Regions from separate parts of the Paenibacillus sp. IHBB 10380 genome, predicted to be linked through region 1. Evidence: predicted binding sites of a transcription regulator. Region 1 holds the regulator's gene; each other region holds the start of a gene.
The links. Region 1 encodes Rex, which represses fermentation and respiration genes when NADH is low (regulators of the CRP and FNR family bind a similar motif). Its sites were predicted from a motif close to TTGTGAAATATTTCACAA; they were not measured.

Region 1 (4,361 bases):
GCGTTCAGTCCCGATGCAAGCTTGTTATCTTCAGTAAATTGAACCCAGACCATGAGATCTCTCTGGTCCTTATCCTTACCTTCAATAACCCAAGAGATGGTGTCCCACACTGATTTCTGTGTATCAGTCACCTTCACCAACTCTGTATTTTTTTTGGCAGCAGTGATTGCGGTCGTTTCCTGACTGTGTTGATCTTGAATGATATATATGTAATATCTATAAAGTCCAAACAATATCAGCAGAAAAATAACAATACCAAGCAGAATCCATTTTTTTTTATTCTTCACCCTGAACTTCCTTTCTCCGAGAGTGAGACCCTTGCTGTTAACGCGACAACAAGCCCTCGAATGCTGACTGTGCTTCACGACGAATGCGTTCCTCATCGAGAGTAAGACAAGCACCGTGTTTCACAACCTGTTTACCATCAACCCACACATGCTCAACATCTTTGCTACTTGCTGAATATACAGCATGAGATATGAAGTCAGTGTGAGGCAAGAAATGAGCTTGGTCTGTATTTACAGCAATGAAGTCAGCTTTCATGCCCGGAGCAAGACTACCTATCCGGTCTAAGAAAAGAGATTTGGCTCCATACACTGTACCCATACGCAGCGCTTCTGCCGCAGGAATGGCTGTTGGATCTCCCGAGATTCCTTTATGAATTAATGCAGCCAGACGCATTTCTTCAAACATATCTAAATTATTATTACTGGCCGGTCCATCTGTGCCAAGCGAAACCGTAACGCCCGCTTTCAACAGATCTGTCACTCTTGCTATACCACTCGCAAGCTTCAGATTACTGCCTGGATTATGCGACACACCAACATCATATTTAGCCAATATTTCAATTTCCTTATCGTTTAAGTGAACCCCATGAGCTACCAACGAAGGGCGTGTAAACATCCCTAGCTTCTCTAAATGCTCCACAGGTCTAAGACCATAGTCATTCACATTCTGCTGGACTTCACTCAACGTCTCAGACATATGCGTATGCATAGGCAGATCTAGATCATGAGCGGCTTGTACAAATCTCTCGAAGAAATCTGGAGGGCAAGTATAAGGTGCATGTGGTGAGATCATCGTCGTGATTCTTCCATCTGCTTGGCCATGCCAATCTTTAGCGAAAGCGATAGCTTCTTTCAGCTTCACATTCTGAACCTCTTCAGAACATAGACCAATAACACCACGCATTAAAACGCCTCTCATACCAGATCCTTCAACAACTTTAGCCACTTGTCCCATATGATCATACATATCTAAAAAGGTAGTTGTACCTCCCTTTAGCATTTCTATGACTGACAAGGATGTTCCCCAGTATACGTCTTCTGAAGTGAATTTCGCCTCCATTGGCCACATTTTTTCTTGTAGCCAGACTTGAAGTGCTAGATCATCACCATAACCTCTCAGCAACGACATCGCGGCATGCCCATGCGTATTGACTAATCCAGGTAGGAAGAACAAATGAGTACCATCAACCACGGGGATATCCTGTTCAACAGAAGGGGCCTGCTCCCCAATGTAAGTAATCAGATCATCTTCAATTAGCATATATCCTCGAATAACCGGTTGCTCTCGATTAAGGACAGCAAAGGATCCGTTCTTAATGATCCACTTTGTCGGTGATTTCGTCATGAATTGTTTCTTCCTTTCTATTGTTCAAATAATAAGCCAGACTTAGCATATCGGTTGTGAAGTCAGCAGCATGGATGCGAATATGAGGCGGTGCTTTAAGAATGGTAGGTGCGAAATTCAATATCGCTTCGATACCTGATTCAATTAGTTGGTCAGCTACACTTTGCGCCTCAAATGCCGGAACTGTAATGATCCCAATTCGAATGTTTTTGTCAATAATTGTTGATCTAAGCTCTTCCATTGGTTGTACTTTTAATGTATTAATCTCTGTGCCTACTTTAGGTGAATAAGAGTCAAACACAGCAATGATTTTCAAATTCTCTTTAAGATACATATTGTAATTAGATAGCGCTTGTCCCAAGTTCCCTGCTCCCACCAACACCACATTAATTTGCTGGTCAAGATTCAGGATGTGACGAATTTTCTCAATAAGATAAGCAACATCATAACCGATCCCTTTACGTCCGAAATCCCCGAAATAGGCTAAATCCTTACGAATTTGTGCAGGATTCAGTTCAAGCTTTTGACCTAATTCCTGCGAAGAAACAGTAGCAACTTCACGGTTTTGAAGCTCCGAAAGATACCTTAAATAGACAGGCAATCTACGGACGACAGCTTCTGATATTTTCTCGAATTTCATTCTTGCTCCTCCTAATTATTGGCTGAAATAAAGCCACCTCAAGATGCCCCTCCCTCATGAAGCCATTCAGATATGCGTGGTACCATCTGATTCATTGGCATATGTTCCATTTTGGGACCAGGCAATGAATATAAGAAATATTTCCCATAATAAGATTCTATAACACGTGTATCATATACAATAACAATGCCTCGATCACTTGCTGTACGTACAAGTCTACCAAAGCCTTGCTTGAAGCGGATCACCGCTTGAGGTACTGATAACTTCATGAAAGGATTCTTCTTCTGTTGTTGCAAGAGCTCGCTTTTGGCTTCTACAAGCGGATGATTCGGCGGTTGAAACGGTAACCGAACGATAGCCAGACAGGTCAACGCTTCACCAGGTATATCCACACCTTCCCAGAAGCTACTCGTTCCTAGTAACACAGAGGCACTGCTATCTTGGAACCTGCGAATCAATTTACTTCGACTCCCTGTGTCCACACCCTGACCTAAGACGGTAATATCACTGGAAGAGAGCGCACTACGTAAGGGTTCATACACTTGACGAAGCATGCGATATGAAGTGAATAATACAAGCATCCTCCCCTTAGTAGCTATCGCCGTATCTGCTAAAGATTTAACCAGCGTGTTCACAAAGAGCGCATCTCCAATGCTTCCCTTCACACTTGGGAAGTCCCGAGGAATCACAAGCAATGCCTGATCGCGGTAGCGAAACGGCGATGGCAGTTGAACTGTCATCAGTCGGTTACTGTCTGCAGATTCTTGTAGACCCAGGTTCTCGATCATATACTGAAATGACTTTTCAATCGATAGCGTGGCAGATGTTAATATTATACTTTTCTTCTTATCAAAGAATAATTCCTTCAATTGCTTGCTCACATCTATAGGGACTGCGAACAATTGCAATGATTTACTTCGAAAATGACCATTGGCTTCCATCCAATATACATTTCCTGCATCATTGAGTGACATGAAAAAACGAAGATCTTCCTTCTCCGCATTCAGATCCTTGAAGAGACCACTGATATCTGTGACTAAGCTATCTGAATTGTATTCATCATGATCATCCCTGAGCTCGTTTATCATCTTCTCACCTTTACGAACCACATCGCTTAAGATGACATGTATCTGATTCTCGATTGCAGATACAGCCTCCCAATCCTGTGGCTTCTTCGTAGGTTGTAAGCGTAGAACAAACTGACCCGTATCTCCAGGTGCAGCATCACTGCGCTCAGGCAGAAGACTAAATAACATATCACTCAGTCTATCCCAATGCTCCTTAACCTCAACCAAATCTCCACTTAATCTTTCAATAAGGGAAGACCACTCAGAAGACTTCTCATAGCCCGAAGAATAGATCTGCTGGCGTAAGGCTGGTAATTGACCACTACGATTATCTTTATAAAGTCTTGTTAGTGTATGCACGATCGTGAAATATTTCATTTGAAGTCCGAGATGCTTACCCGCTACTTCTTCTAGGTGATGTGCTTCATCAATCACCAAATGTTCATAGGCTGGTAGAAGCTGGTGCCCTGCCTTAACATCTGTAAAAAGTTTAGAGTGATTCGTGATAACGACGTCCGCAATTCCTGCTTCATGCTTCGCTCGATGATAGTAACATTTACGGAACCATGGACAAGCACGACCTAAGCATGATTCGGAGTCACTAGCAACCGTATCCCAGAAATCGCCTCCACGTCCGCTCAAGTTCAGCTCCTCGTCGTCACCGGTCTCTGTCTGAGTTAGCCATATTAACATTTGAGCCGCTGTTAGAAGGTCTTCCTTAGGATTTGAGAAGTCTCTCTTATTTATTTTATGTTCAAATTTTCTCAAACACAAATAATGCTGCCTACCTTTAAATATAGCCGCCTTAAAAGGAAAAGGAACAACCTCTGTCAATAAAGGAACATCACGTTCTCGGAGCTGCTCCTGAAGATTAATAGTGTGCGTGCTAACCATGACCTTTTGATCGTTCTTAACGCTTTGATATATGGCAGGGATCAAATAACCAAGTGACTTCCCTGTCCCTGTACCCGCTTCAATGATAAGATGCTTCTCATTCTGGAGTGCAGTTATAACCTCACTGA
Region 2 (4,361 bases), 1.2 Mb from region 1:
TTCGATATGATCGGCTCCACCCATCAGCACACACCGATAGAAAGGAATGCTAAAATATACAAAAATTTGCTACCTATATTTATTTCCATATACCGCAACTTGGAAAGCCAGTACGAAGCCATTGCGAAATTTCAACGCGAGCAGGCGGGGGAATAAAATGTAAGCACCGATAAAGGAAATAATGATTTAACAGTAAGAAGCGCCGGTCGGTCCTGTACTTCAGGACCATTCGGCGCTTCTTACTTTCTTATATTATTCCGACAAAATACGTTTTTGTCCTTCAAGTGCCCGAATTGGAGCTATATTTTGTGTGAATTCCAGTGTGCCCATGTATTTACCTGCCTCATCACGAACAGCAAAGTAACGGATATAGATAAATTTATCTTTCATCGCAATCCAGAAATCTTCATTGTCCTTGCGGCCCGCTTTGAAATCCTCCAATAGCTTCTCTACCACATGCATGCTTTGCGGTGGATGGCAGTTCTGTACCGTACGACCGATAACGGCTTTGGTTCGGGCAAAGATACGCTCCTTCCCATGGGAGAAATAGCGAACAATGTCGTTCTCATCAATAAACGTCAAGTCCACGGGCAGATGATTCAGCACCGTCTCCAACTGGTGCAACGACAACAGCCCCGTCTCAAAGCGGATAAATCCTTGTGGTGCGGTTCCTTCTTCATCATTCTGCTGCACAGTATCCTCTGGTTCTGCGGCACGCTCCGGTACCCACTCATGCTCTGGTGATGTCAGACAGAAACCAATTTCGTCGCTCTCCCTCGCAATCTTGACCCATTCATCCTCCGTTAGCTTGTCGAGTGCCATCGGTAGCAAAATATTTTCTTCCTTAAAAATCATCTCGTTAACTTCCTGAATGATATGCGCAAGTAGTGCGCCGATCTCTACCTTGTTATCACCATTATATGGACCGAGCAGTGCCTTTGCCTCTTTAATCATGCTGCGGATACCGTCGTCAACACCCCACATCACCTTGGTCGGTCCAAAAATACCGTATTTCTCAAGATAGGGGAACAATAGATTTTCTTTACGACTGTAATGCTTATCGAGGTCTAATAGTAGACTTAAGTCCTCCAGCAGTTTGAAGACATTCTCTTTGCTATCGTTATTATGGAACTTACCCATATGCAGCTCCAGACGAAAGTTTACCAATCGCTCGATTTCGCGGTTCTCTAGCTTAAATGTATGCACAGGATGCCCTGGCTGCTCCTCTGGTTTGGACGAGCGGTGAATTTCCTCGATCGAACCTTTAAAAATCGCCGTATGCACCGAACACAAACGCTGTACTTCGGATACCGGTATACCCTCCTCTGTCATCAACGAATGTTCCATTGCGGAGATCTCTGCTACCGTAACGTCGCCGACCGCCTCTGCAAAACGCGCTTTTACCTCCTCCACACTCTTGCCTGCATGCAGTTCCTTAATAATCTCCTTAAGCATAGCCTGACGTCGGGTTTGCTCCGGTACATCAACCTCACGGTTGTTAATCAGTTCGCTCATTTGTCTTCTCTCCTTATCGAATCCTAGTTATATAAGATGATCTATTCTAGAACATTGAAGCCATAACGCTGAAACGTTAGCTTAACGGTGTCGATGTCCATTTTTTTCAGCTTAATTCCTTTAGACAAAGTCATGAAACGCCCTACGGTCTGCAACATACCCGGTTTGGCAATATCATCAAAGCCTAGCTCAACCATAATGTCGATGACCTCCGGATATCGATTCACCCATTCGTATATGGATTCTTCCATCTTCAGCACCTTCTCCATCATGGCCTCTTCTCCTTTATTGATAACTATTCTCAACAACAGATTAACATAGGCCAAATAAGGACATTGTGATTGTAGTCACAAACTATAAAGGATTTCTTCCATGACCCATGATCCATAAATAAATAACTTCTAGGCTTTAACCCATCATCAAGATGCCACATATACTGTGAAATGATCACAATTGGACTTTTCGAATCCACTTCATTCTATACCGCTGGAGGAATGCTATTTGCTCAATATACAACCTAAGGATCATTCATCGGATCATCCCTGTGCATGCTCACTTGAACAATATTTCCAACCCTTTCGTAACCATATAATAGGAAACCGCTGTTATTATCAGACCCCCTACGGTAGGAAAAAGATGATTTATGCGGACTATGCTGCCAGCGGGCGTCTATACGAACCTATTGAATGGACCCTCTCTCATCGATTTGGTCCCTTCGTAGCTAATACACATACAGAAGCAAATATGACCGGCATGACCATGACCAAATCGTATAAGGAAGCTCGAGATAGGATCAAGCGTCATGTTAACGCAGGTCCACGAGATGTTCTGATGATGACCGGTTCAGGAATGACAGATGCTATTAATAAACTCCAACGTATTCTAGGATTAAAAGTACCTCAGTGGCTCCAACAACATTCGAGCATCACAGAGAAAAGCCGTCCTGTTATCTTTATTAGCCATATGGAACATCATTCCAATCAGCTGACTTGGTCTGAGACCATTGGAGATGTGGTTTGTATTGAGCCAGGCGAGAACGGTGAGGTTGACCCCTATCAGTTAGAGCAGGCTTTGCTGAAATATAAGCATCGTACATGCAAGATCGGATCTTTCACCGCCTGTTCTAACGTGACGGGATTTCAGACACCCTATCATCAGTTAGCAAGAATCATGCATGAGCACGGAGGAATATGCTTCGTTGATTTCTCAGCAAGCGCTCCTTACGTGAATATAAACATGCATCCTCCTTCCCCTATAGAAAAGTTAGACGGCATTTTTTTCTCTCCTCATAAGTTTATAGGTGGCCCGGGGAGCAGCGGAATAGCGATCTTTGATTCACGACTCTACACAAGCCATGTTCCTGATCATCCCGGGGGCGGAACAGTGATGTGGAGTAACGCTTGGGGGGAACATCATTATTTCTCCGATATAGAGACGCGTGAAGATGGTGGAACACCTGGTTTCCTGCAGACGATACGAGCAGCGTTGTCTATTCAGCTGAAGGAAGACATGGGCATCAACCAGCTTATGCAACGAGAGCATGAGCTAGCCTCTTTATTGATGGAGGAATTAACATGTATTCGTGAGGTATATGTACTAGGGGGAGCTTCGAAGGATCGTCTCGGAATCGTGTCTTTCATTGTACAAGATGTCCATTATAACTTAATGGTGAAGCTCCTCAGTGATCGCTTTGGCATTCAGGTTCGGGGAGGGTGCTCTTGTGCGGGACCTTATGGCCATTACTTACTCAACATTAATAAAAATATTTCCCAACAGATTACAGACCAACTAAACGAAGGAAACTTTACACACAAGCCTGGGTGGGTCCGAATATCCATGCATCCCATCATGACAAATGCTGAAATTTATGAGATTGTGGCTGCCATCCGTTCGATCATCGCCAATGTCGCATGTTGGAAACAGGACTACCAATACAATCCATCTACGAATGATTGGCATTATATATATGCTTCCTATGAATTGGATGTCAAGGAATTATTCGTGCTGTGATTACTTTAGAGAGATAACTAAACTGTCATCAAATTGTTACGACGTTTTCCACCAAATGGTATAGTATCATATTATGCTAAAGATATGATTTAGAAATGAGGAGAGAAACAGTATGAACAAGAAAGCAGTATTACTAATGAGTTTAATTCTAGCAGTGAGCATGACCGGATGGACCTCTGTCTATGGGGAAACTTCTAAAACAGTGACAAAACCTGCGGATACGATTTCCGCTAGCGCAGTCCCAGACTCTATTGAGACTTTAGGACAAAAAGTTGTCACTTTTGCACAAGAGTATATAGACGTGGATTATAAATATGGTGGTGTAACCAAGGACGGATTCGACGCTTCCGGTTTCACTAAGTTTGTATATAAAAACTCAGATGCCAAAATGATCCTTGAGCGTTCCGTGGCAGCGCAATTCAAGCAGGGTCAAGCTATTGGTTCTAAGAGTCTCAAGGCAGGCGACCTCATCTTTTTCAAGACAGATGGAAAAACAGCCTCATTGGTAGGTATTTACGTAGGAAATAACGAATTTATCGCCGCTACAACCAAAGGAGTAAGAGTTCAGTCCCTAACAACCTCTTATTACAAAAAGGCCTACCTCGGTGCAAAGCGTATGCTGAAATAATAAACTTATTTTAGAAAAAGTGAAATACCGTGTCCTAAAGAGGGCACGGTATTCTTATATTTATAGTCAAACTACAATAGAACTCACTCTTAAAACAACAAATTAAAAAGATTTAAATCCTTATTCAGTTCCTTATAATCGAAGCCTTTACGATTCATTCGTTCGATTAAAGCGCCATAATCAGCTTTAGTATCTAGTTCAATACCGA
Region 3 (4,361 bases), 180 kb from region 1:
ACGAGATTCAAAGACCTTCGGATCGAATCCAAGCTGTTGGAAAGATTCCTCTATTCCTAGAACCTTATTAAGGTCGCGAATAGCTTTAATCAAACTGTTTACCCCTTCTTCAGTTGTACGAGCTGGAAGGCCTAGAATGCGCGCAATCTCAGCATAACGCTCATCAGCTATGAAGTGAGAATATTTAGGGAATGAAGCAAATTTGGTTGGTTTCTTAGCGTTATAACGAATAACATAAGGCATCAAGATAGCATTCGTACGTCCGTGTGCCGTATGGAATTCTCCACCCCATTTATGTGCCAAGCTGTGATTGATTCCTAAGAATGCATTGGCAAAAGCCATACCTGCAATGGTCGAAGCATTATGCATTTTCTCACGAGCTAAAGGATCTGCATGTAGAGCTGACTTCTCTAAATATTGGAATACGAGTTGGATAGCTTTGATAGCCAGACCATCTGTGAAATCGTTAGCCATAACAGATACATAAGCTTCAATCGCATGTGTTAATACGTCCATACCTGTATCCGCTACTGCTACCTTAGGAAGCGAGTATACGAACTCTGGGTCTACAATCGCTACGTCTGGAGTCAATTCATAATCAGCTAATGGATACTTCGTATTTCCTTGGTCCTTATCTGTGATAACTGCGAAAGAAGTGACTTCAGAGCCTGTTCCCGATGTCGTTGGAATCGCAACAAATTGTGCTTTTTGTCCCAGACGAGGGTATTTGTATATCCGTTTGCGGATATCCATAAATTTCTGTTTCAAGCCTTCAAAATCAGTATCAGGATATTCATAGAATAACCACATTGCTTTGGCAGCATCCATTGGAGATCCACCGCCTAGCGCGATAATACAGTCTGGCTGAAATCTGTTCATCATTTCTGTACCACGACTTACTGTAGACGTCGAAGGATCTGGCTCTACTTCAGAGAATACTTCAATAACAACAGGTGACTGGCGTTGACGAAGATAATGTTCTACTCTTTCAACATAACCTAGCTTGACCATCATTGGATCTGTAATTATTGCTACACGAGTGATGTCAGGCATTTTAGTCAAATACTGTGTTGCGCCTTTTTCAAAATAAATTTTGTTAGGAACTTTGAACCATTGCATATTCACAGTACGACGAGCCACCCTTTTAATATTGACCAAATTGACTGCACCTACATTGGAAGATGTCGAGTTACGACCATATGATCCGCAACCTAATGTCAATGATGGTAAATTAGTATTATAGATATCTCCGATCGCACCGTGTGTGGAAGGAGAATTTACGATAATCCGGCCTGTTTGCAGACGATCAGAGAACTTCATAATAACTTCTTCATTATGAGAGTGAATAACGGATGAGTGACCCATGCCACCAAATTCAACAATCTCAGCTGCGCGTGCAATCCCTTGATCTGCGTTCTTCACTTTATAGCAAGCAAGTACCGGACTCAATTTCTCAGCTGAAAGTGGGAATTTCGTACCTACGCCTTCAAGTTCAGCAACTAGAATTTTAGTTCCAGCAGGAACTTGAATACCCGATAATTCTGCAATCTTAACAGCTGATTGACCTACAATTGCAGGATTAACTGCACATTTATCTGTATTCATTGCACCAGCAGTTAATTTAGCTGCTTCTTCTTTATTTACAAAATAACAGCCATTTGCTATCATTTTTTTCTTCACTTGGTCAAAGATTGACTCTTCTATAATAACGGCTTGCTCAGAAGCGCAAATCATACCATTATCAAACGATTTAGAAAGAATAAGGTCTGTTACAGCTTGATCGATATCCGCACTCTTCTCAATGAAGCAAGGAACGTTACCTGGTCCTACGCCGAGAGCTGGTTTACCACAGCTATATGCTGCTTTTACCATACCTGATCCACCTGTTGCTAATATAAGAGCCACATCCGGATGGTTCATCAGTACATTCGTTTTGTCCATCGAAGGAAGTTCAATCCATTGGATACAGTTTGCAGGTGCGCCATTTTTAACCGCTGCTTCCAATAAGATTCTAGCTGCTTCCTTACTACACTCTTGTGCAGATGGATGAAAACCGAATATAATTGGATTACGTGTTTTTATGGATATGAGAGATTTAAACATCGTTGTTGAAGTCGGATTAGTTACTGGAGTGATTCCCATGATGATTCCGACAGGTTCAGCAATTTTTTGGAAGTTTTCATATTGATTATCTTCAACGACGCCTACCGTTTTATCATATTTAATACTGTGGTAGATGTACTCCGTTGAGAACATATTCTTGGTTATTTTATCTTCATAAATACCTCGACCTGTTTCTTCAACCGCTAGTTTTGCCAGATACATATGTTTGTCTAGACCAGCAAGAGCCATTGCTTGCACAACGTTATCTACTTGTTCCTGATCCATCTTCATGAATTCTGCTTGGGCTTTGTTGGCTTTGTCGATTAAGGACTGAATATACTCCTCTGCTCCTTGTTTCTTCTCTTGGACAACTTCATTTTTGACTGCCATCTTCTCTCATCCTCCTAGGTGAAGTTCGTTATCTCTTTCATGAATTCATCATAGCATACCTCGTTTAAGAATTAAAGTGAAAACTTTCACAAACTTTAATTTATTTTCTTTTTTTATTTCATAGCGCTTACATTTCGTCGATTGAATATATAACAGGTTATTACGAACGATCACCTGTAATATTCATGAACCATAATTCACTTTGGTTGAATTGGGAAAATAAAGAAAGTATTCTTGATAATATCATTCTTGTCACTAGATTTAGCGTAATAAAAGTGAAATATATCACAATGTTTAAAAATTCGCCACTTTTAAGGGCATTGACACCCCCACAAAAGTGATTTTTAACGGTATAATTAGTTTAAAATTTATCGAAAATTAAAGATAAGGGGATAACAACTATGAAAGAACATTTGAATGATACCCAAGCTCGCGGAAATACCAGTTGCTTTTCTGAACAAAACTTTAACCATCTACTCGTTAGTATGAAAGACAGAATCCTTCCAGAAGGATCACATCTTTTCTGGGAAGGAGATTTATCTGATAAACTCTTCTATATTAAACGTGGACGGATTAAATTAACGAAGTCGACAGATGAAGGTAAAGAACTCATCCTCTATATGTATCAAACAGGAGATATGGTCGGTCAAGCTGATCCTTTCTTTAGCTCCAAGCATAGCTTTAATGCTGAAGTAATTGAAGAAAGTGAGATCGGTGTTATCGAACAGAAGGATCTAGAAATTCTAATCTGTCAACATTGTGAATTTGCAATTGATTTCATGAAATGGATGGGTATTCACCACCGACTTACGCAAACTAAATTCCGTGATTTAATGCTATATGGCAAACCTGGCGCTCTCAGCTCTACCTTGATACGTCTTGGAAATACCTATGGTGAAGAACGGGATGGAAACACGCTAATTAACAAAAAAATTACCCATACCGATCTTTCCAATATGATTGGTGCTACTCGTGAAAGTGTTAACCGCATGCTAAGTGATCTACGTAAGAAAGATGCTGTAGAATATGAGAATGGAATGATCGTTATTAAAAACCTCACTATGCTACAAGAGATATGTCACTGTGAAATGTGTTCCAAAGAAATATGCAGAATTTAGAAATAAAGACTGCTCTCCACACTTATAACCAACATTCTTATTGTGCTCGTACTCGCTTCACTTACAAGCAACGGCAGTTTTCTCCCGATCTATTGCTAGATCTCATACTGAACGAACAAGAAGAGCCATATCTCTCATTTGATATGACTCTTTTTAATATCTATATGCAAATAGCCTGTCATCAACCAAACCGCTACAGCGCCGCCTTCACAATACGGTGATAATGACCAACGGTTAGAACAGCAAACATGAAGTAAATGAGCGTGTATACCGTCAGACAATAGCCGTCGGGAAGCTGATGTCGGACAACGTCAGCGTTAAGATCGGCCGCTTCCTCTCTGTAAGCATACGTCCGGCGGAGAATCGCCTGTATTTGGGCCAACAGCACGTCCATATGGAACGGCTTTTGAATATAATCGTCCGCCCCCATATTCATCGCCATCACCATATCCAGAGGATGATCACGCGATGACAGAAATAGAATCGGCACTTTCGACACCGCCCGAATCTCCCGGCACCAGTGAAAACCGTCATACATCGGGAGCTGGATATCAATGATGACCAGTTGGGGCTGTAATTTAATATAGGTGTTCATCACATCATCATATCGCTCCGGTCCCGTGACGTGAAACGACCATTGCTCCAATCTTTCCTTCAAGGAACGAAAAATGACATCATCATCTTCGATAATAAAAATGTTCATATCCATAACGGTAAAGTCCCTTCCCGTGATTGCTACGCAGATTCCGA
Region 4 (4,361 bases), 190 kb from region 1:
ATGTTTAAAAACACTATGAAATGTAGTAAAATGAAATATACTAACTAAACGAAAGTTGTTATTAAGCAAAATACAATGAGGTGAAGGTTTTATGGAAAGCAAACCAATGCATTTATGTCCACGTTTTGAGACTGCCTTTTCTTTTCTTGGTAAGCGCTGGAACGGACTTATTATTCAGACATTGATGGATGGACCTAAACGATTTAAAGATATTTCTAATCTTATCCCTTCAATGAGTGATAAGATGCTCTCTGAGCGGATGAAAGATCTTGAAGGTGGAGGTATTCTTGTTCGTCATGTATATCCCGAGACACCTGTTCGTATTGAGTATGAATTAACGGATAAAGGTAGAGGTCTTAGAGCGGTTATGCAAGAAGTCCAATTGTGGGCTGAAAGCTGGGTAGAATAAACGGAAGAGAGGCTGATTTCAATGACAGATATCATCATTATTGGTGCCGGACCCGCAGAAGGCAGCGCAGCTATTTTTAGTGCCAAAGCAGAGAAGTTCGGAGCAGTATTTGTAGAAGATAAGGTCATTGGAATGACTAGCTTGCTAGAAGGTCCCTTCACGGTTTTGTGATGCGGGGCCTTTTTTGTTTAAAGTGCATATCTATATGTATCTGCGAAATTAAGTTGTAGTATAATTTGAAGAAATGTGATATTTGGACTAAAGGAGAGTGAAGAAATTGCGAAAAATTGTACTTTCCCAAGAAACCACTTATGGCATTAGACATATCAAAGAACTTGAAAGTGCTTCGGTTAAAGTTCAGACTATATATGACAAAGCTTCTGATATGCTACGCCTTTATGTACCCGTATCGAGTGCGTGGAACAGTTCGCTCATAGATGATGATAGCATTATTTATCAAAAATGGATTTATGGTTCCCAAGGATGGAAGTGTGTAGGAAGTGAGCATCAAAAGACGGATGAGTCGGGTTCGCTACAAGTGAAGTTACCTCATGCAAAATTACAGAGTTTAATCTTACAAATGATGATTTGGTCACAATATGAGAAAATCATTTTATTTCACCCCTTACTGGGTCAAGAAGCTTTTTATAGTGGTGAAGAATTAGAGACTATTTCATCTTATTTCGTACCTACTTATATGAGTGAGACGCCACTTGTTAAAGGCGGGAAACCTTTTAAGAAGGTTAAAATGTCTTTTCCTGTTTATCAAGAGTGGATATCTACGCCAACTTATTCCATTTAATCTGAAGGTAATGAATGAGATGCTCTTTGTTCTCTTTTAAGGTAGAATAAAGAGAGTCTTATTTTCAAGGTGGTGTGCAGATGAGGAAATCATACAAACGGTGTTCTGCTATGTTCTCTTTCATTTTAGTCTTTACTATAGTGTCAGGATGTAGCCCAGATAAGGGTACTGATGTGGTTATTCCAATTGTTCGATCGGCAAGTAACTCGTCCGGTATTTCAATTAATATGGAAGGTAATCTTATACCGCCGAATGCAATTAAACAATTGGAACAGAGTTTAATACCAGGCGTGTCCATAAAGGATGCCTTAACTGCTAGTGGCGTGGTGACTATCTCATCTGAAGGTCATCATATTGAATCGGTTATTGATGTGTCGCTTGATCCTGGATTAGAGTGGTCTGTGGAGGTTAACGGTAACAATCTTGACAAGGAAAATTGGGATAATAGGCTTCAAGCAGAGGATAACATTAGAATTGCTGTTCAATTTATAGATGGATCTAAGAGCGGGGATACTCGTTCTGTCGTGATCTTTACAGTAAATGGTGGCATAGTACAGCCCAATATTTCACACTCTTATATTAATCCATATTTAGAAGAGCAAAGTATCCGAGAATTGCTGAGAACAACAGGAATAGTAGTGCTTAGTGATAATGGCAAAATCATTCTTATGGTGAACGGTTATAGTCCAAAGGCTAGTGAAAAATGGATTGTGAAAGTTAATAATAAGACATTGTTGGAGAATGGACTTGATATGAAGCTTCAACCGCAGGATGAAGTCAAAATTGAGTTAGTAAATAGAGATGATTCTTTGTAAGACTACCGCTAGGGGTAGTCTTTTTTGTTCTTGTGACATCAAATTGTTTTATTCTTTGTGATTGGAATCACAATGGGTAATTGTATACAGGTGTAATTTGTTAAGTATAGATAGAGCAGGAACACTAGGAGGAATATACGATATGAGTACACTTTTATTTGATAAAGAAGATAAGGTCAGTGAGATTGTGATCAAATTTCCGAAGGCAAGTGACTATTTCCGGGATCATAAGATTGATTTCTGCTGCGGTGGAAATCGTCCTCTACAAGAGGCGCTTGAAGAACGGGGTTTAGAGTTGAACAGAGTGCTTGATGAACTTCATCATTTAGCAGATAACCATGCCGGTCTTGATCATAACCAAGGAGAGTCCAATGTTTATGTCGAAATGGACTCAGCGACATTGATACATTATATCGTAAGTAAGCATCATGATTATTTAAGAGAAGAACTTCCTGAGATTCAGAAAAATGTGACTAAGGTAAATCGAGTTCATGGGCATCATGATCTTCACCTAGTCGAGGTGGAAGAGTTATACACAGCATTGAAGAGTGAATTGCTTGAACATACGACCAAGGAAGAAATTGAAATTTTCCCTCAGATGATGACTTGGGACGAGACTCAGGATTCCTCAAGCGGGAATAAATTAAGAAAGGCTATTTCAGGACTGGAGGGTGAGCATGATGAAGCTGGAAACATACTGAAGAAATTACGTGAAATTACGAATGATTTCACACCTCCAGTTAACGCCTGCACAACCTATCGATTGACGTATGAGCGTCTTGCTGAGTTAGAACGAATGACGTATGAACATGTTCATTTAGAGAACAACATTCTATTCCCACGTTATCCTCAAGCTTAGGGAAAATAGGTAAGAATAGTTTCCTTTATTTACGGATCTATTCTTACCTATTTTATAAATTCACATTAATTGTGATTATATTCACAATTAATGTGAAATAGATCACAATCTAAGATTTTAAATTTGATATAATCATATTATAAGGTTTAGGTAAGAAAGGAAGGAGAACTTCTTATGATACAAACAAAAAGAGAAAAACTAGTAGTGATTGGGAATGGTATGGCGGGCATTAGTGCGGTGGAGCAAATTTTGAAACTAAACCGTTCTTTTGATATTACGGTGTTCGGTAGTGAGCCTCATCCTAACTACAATCGGATTATGTTATCTTATGTGCTAGAAGGTAGTAAAACAATCGATGATATCGTTCTTAACGACTGGAATTGGTATGAAGACAATCAAATTACGCTACACACAGATACTACTGTACTCAAGATCGATGAGGTAAATAAGCAAGTTGTTACAGAAGATGGATTAAGAGTCTCTTACGATAAAGTGATTATCGCAACAGGCTCGAATCCTTTTATTCTTCCCGTACCGGGGAGTGATAAGAAGGGTGTAGTTGGCTTCCGGGATATTAATGATTGTAATCAAATGCTCCTAGCTGCTCAGAAGTATAAGAAAGCTGCAGTTATTGGTGGGGGATTGTTAGGACTAGAAGCAGCTAAGGGTCTTGTGAATCTAGGTATGGATGTAACGGTTGTTCATTTAATGGAAGATTTGATGGAACGTCAATTAGATCATAGTGCATCGTTGATGCTAAAGAATGAATTGGAACGCCAAGGAATTAAGTTTGCTATGGGCAAACAAACAGTTGAAGTTATGGGTGAAGAACACGTAAGCGGATTACGCTTCAGTGATGAGAGTACACTTGAGGCACAGCTCGTCGTGATGGCTGTAGGGATTAAACCTAACGTAGCTATGGCTAAAGAGAGTGGTATTGATGTAGGCAGAGGTATTCTAGTAGATGATTATATGCTTACATCTATGGATGGCGTATATTCAGTTGGAGAATGTACTGAACATAGAGGCGTATGCTACGGGCTGGTAGCCCCACTCTTTGAACAAGGGAACGTGTTAGCTAAACACTTATGTGGTGTGGATACTCTTCCATATGAAGGGTCGGTAGTGTCGACCAAGCTTAAAATTTCTGGGGTTGATGTATTCTCGGCAGGGGAATTTATTGAAGGACCGCAACATACGGTGATTGCTGCAAAGGACGACTGGAAGAGAACCTATAAGAAAATCCTTCTTCATGATCATGTAATTGTCGGCGCTGTCTTGTTCGGAGATGTGACGGAATCTTCTAATTTACAGAAATTAATTAAACAGCAAACACAGATGACAGACGATATTTATGCCACGGTTATGGGTACAGGGTGTTGTGGTGGTGGAGCTAAGAAACAATCCTCAGTTGAAACGATGGCAGATGATGAGATTGTGTGTGGTTGTAATGGTGTTACCAAGAAAACGATCGTA

Region 2: a site for Rex is predicted at 1,851-1,868, ahead of UB51_RS00145 (DUF1858 domain-containing protein). Genes of this name have one in related genera too.
Region 3: a site for Rex is predicted at 2,767-2,784, ahead of adhE (bifunctional acetaldehyde-CoA/alcohol dehydrogenase). Genes of this name have one in related genera too.
Region 4: a site for Rex is predicted at 2,082-2,099, ahead of ric (iron-sulfur cluster repair di-iron protein). Genes of this name have one in related genera too.

The regions. Positions count from the first base shown of each region.
Region 1 covers NZ_CP010976.1:1,249,037-1,253,397, reverse strand. The annotation lists gene UB51_RS05700 (cell wall elongation regulator TseB-like domain-containing protein) at 1-287, opposite strand, end outside; gene UB51_RS05695 (amidohydrolase) at 325-1,632, opposite strand; gene UB51_RS05690 (redox-sensing transcriptional repressor Rex) at 1,601-2,272, opposite strand; gene dinG (ATP-dependent DNA helicase DinG) at 2,311-4,361, opposite strand, start outside.
Region 2 covers NZ_CP010976.1:32,356-36,716, reverse strand. The annotation lists gene gntK (gluconokinase) at 1-156, shown strand, start outside; gene UB51_RS00150 (DUF438 domain-containing protein) at 253-1,515, opposite strand; gene UB51_RS00145 (DUF1858 domain-containing protein) at 1,557-1,784, opposite strand; gene UB51_RS00140 (aminotransferase class V-fold PLP-dependent enzyme) at 2,026-3,525, shown strand; gene UB51_RS00135 (C40 family peptidase) at 3,638-4,153, shown strand; gene ilvA (threonine ammonia-lyase IlvA) at 4,243-4,361, opposite strand, start outside.
Region 3 covers NZ_CP010976.1:1,073,118-1,077,478, reverse strand. The annotation lists gene adhE (bifunctional acetaldehyde-CoA/alcohol dehydrogenase) at 1-2,493, opposite strand, end outside; gene UB51_RS04745 (Crp/Fnr family transcriptional regulator) at 2,895-3,611, shown strand; partial or broken gene UB51_RS04740 (response regulator) at 3,931-4,320, opposite strand.
Region 4 covers NZ_CP010976.1:1,063,610-1,067,970, forward strand. The annotation lists gene UB51_RS04700 (winged helix-turn-helix transcriptional regulator) at 92-409, shown strand; gene UB51_RS28440 (hypothetical protein) at 431-580, shown strand; gene UB51_RS04705 (hypothetical protein) at 687-1,211, shown strand; gene UB51_RS04710 (hypothetical protein) at 1,292-2,026, shown strand; gene ric (iron-sulfur cluster repair di-iron protein) at 2,169-2,885, shown strand; gene nirB (nitrite reductase large subunit NirB) at 3,060-4,361, shown strand, end outside.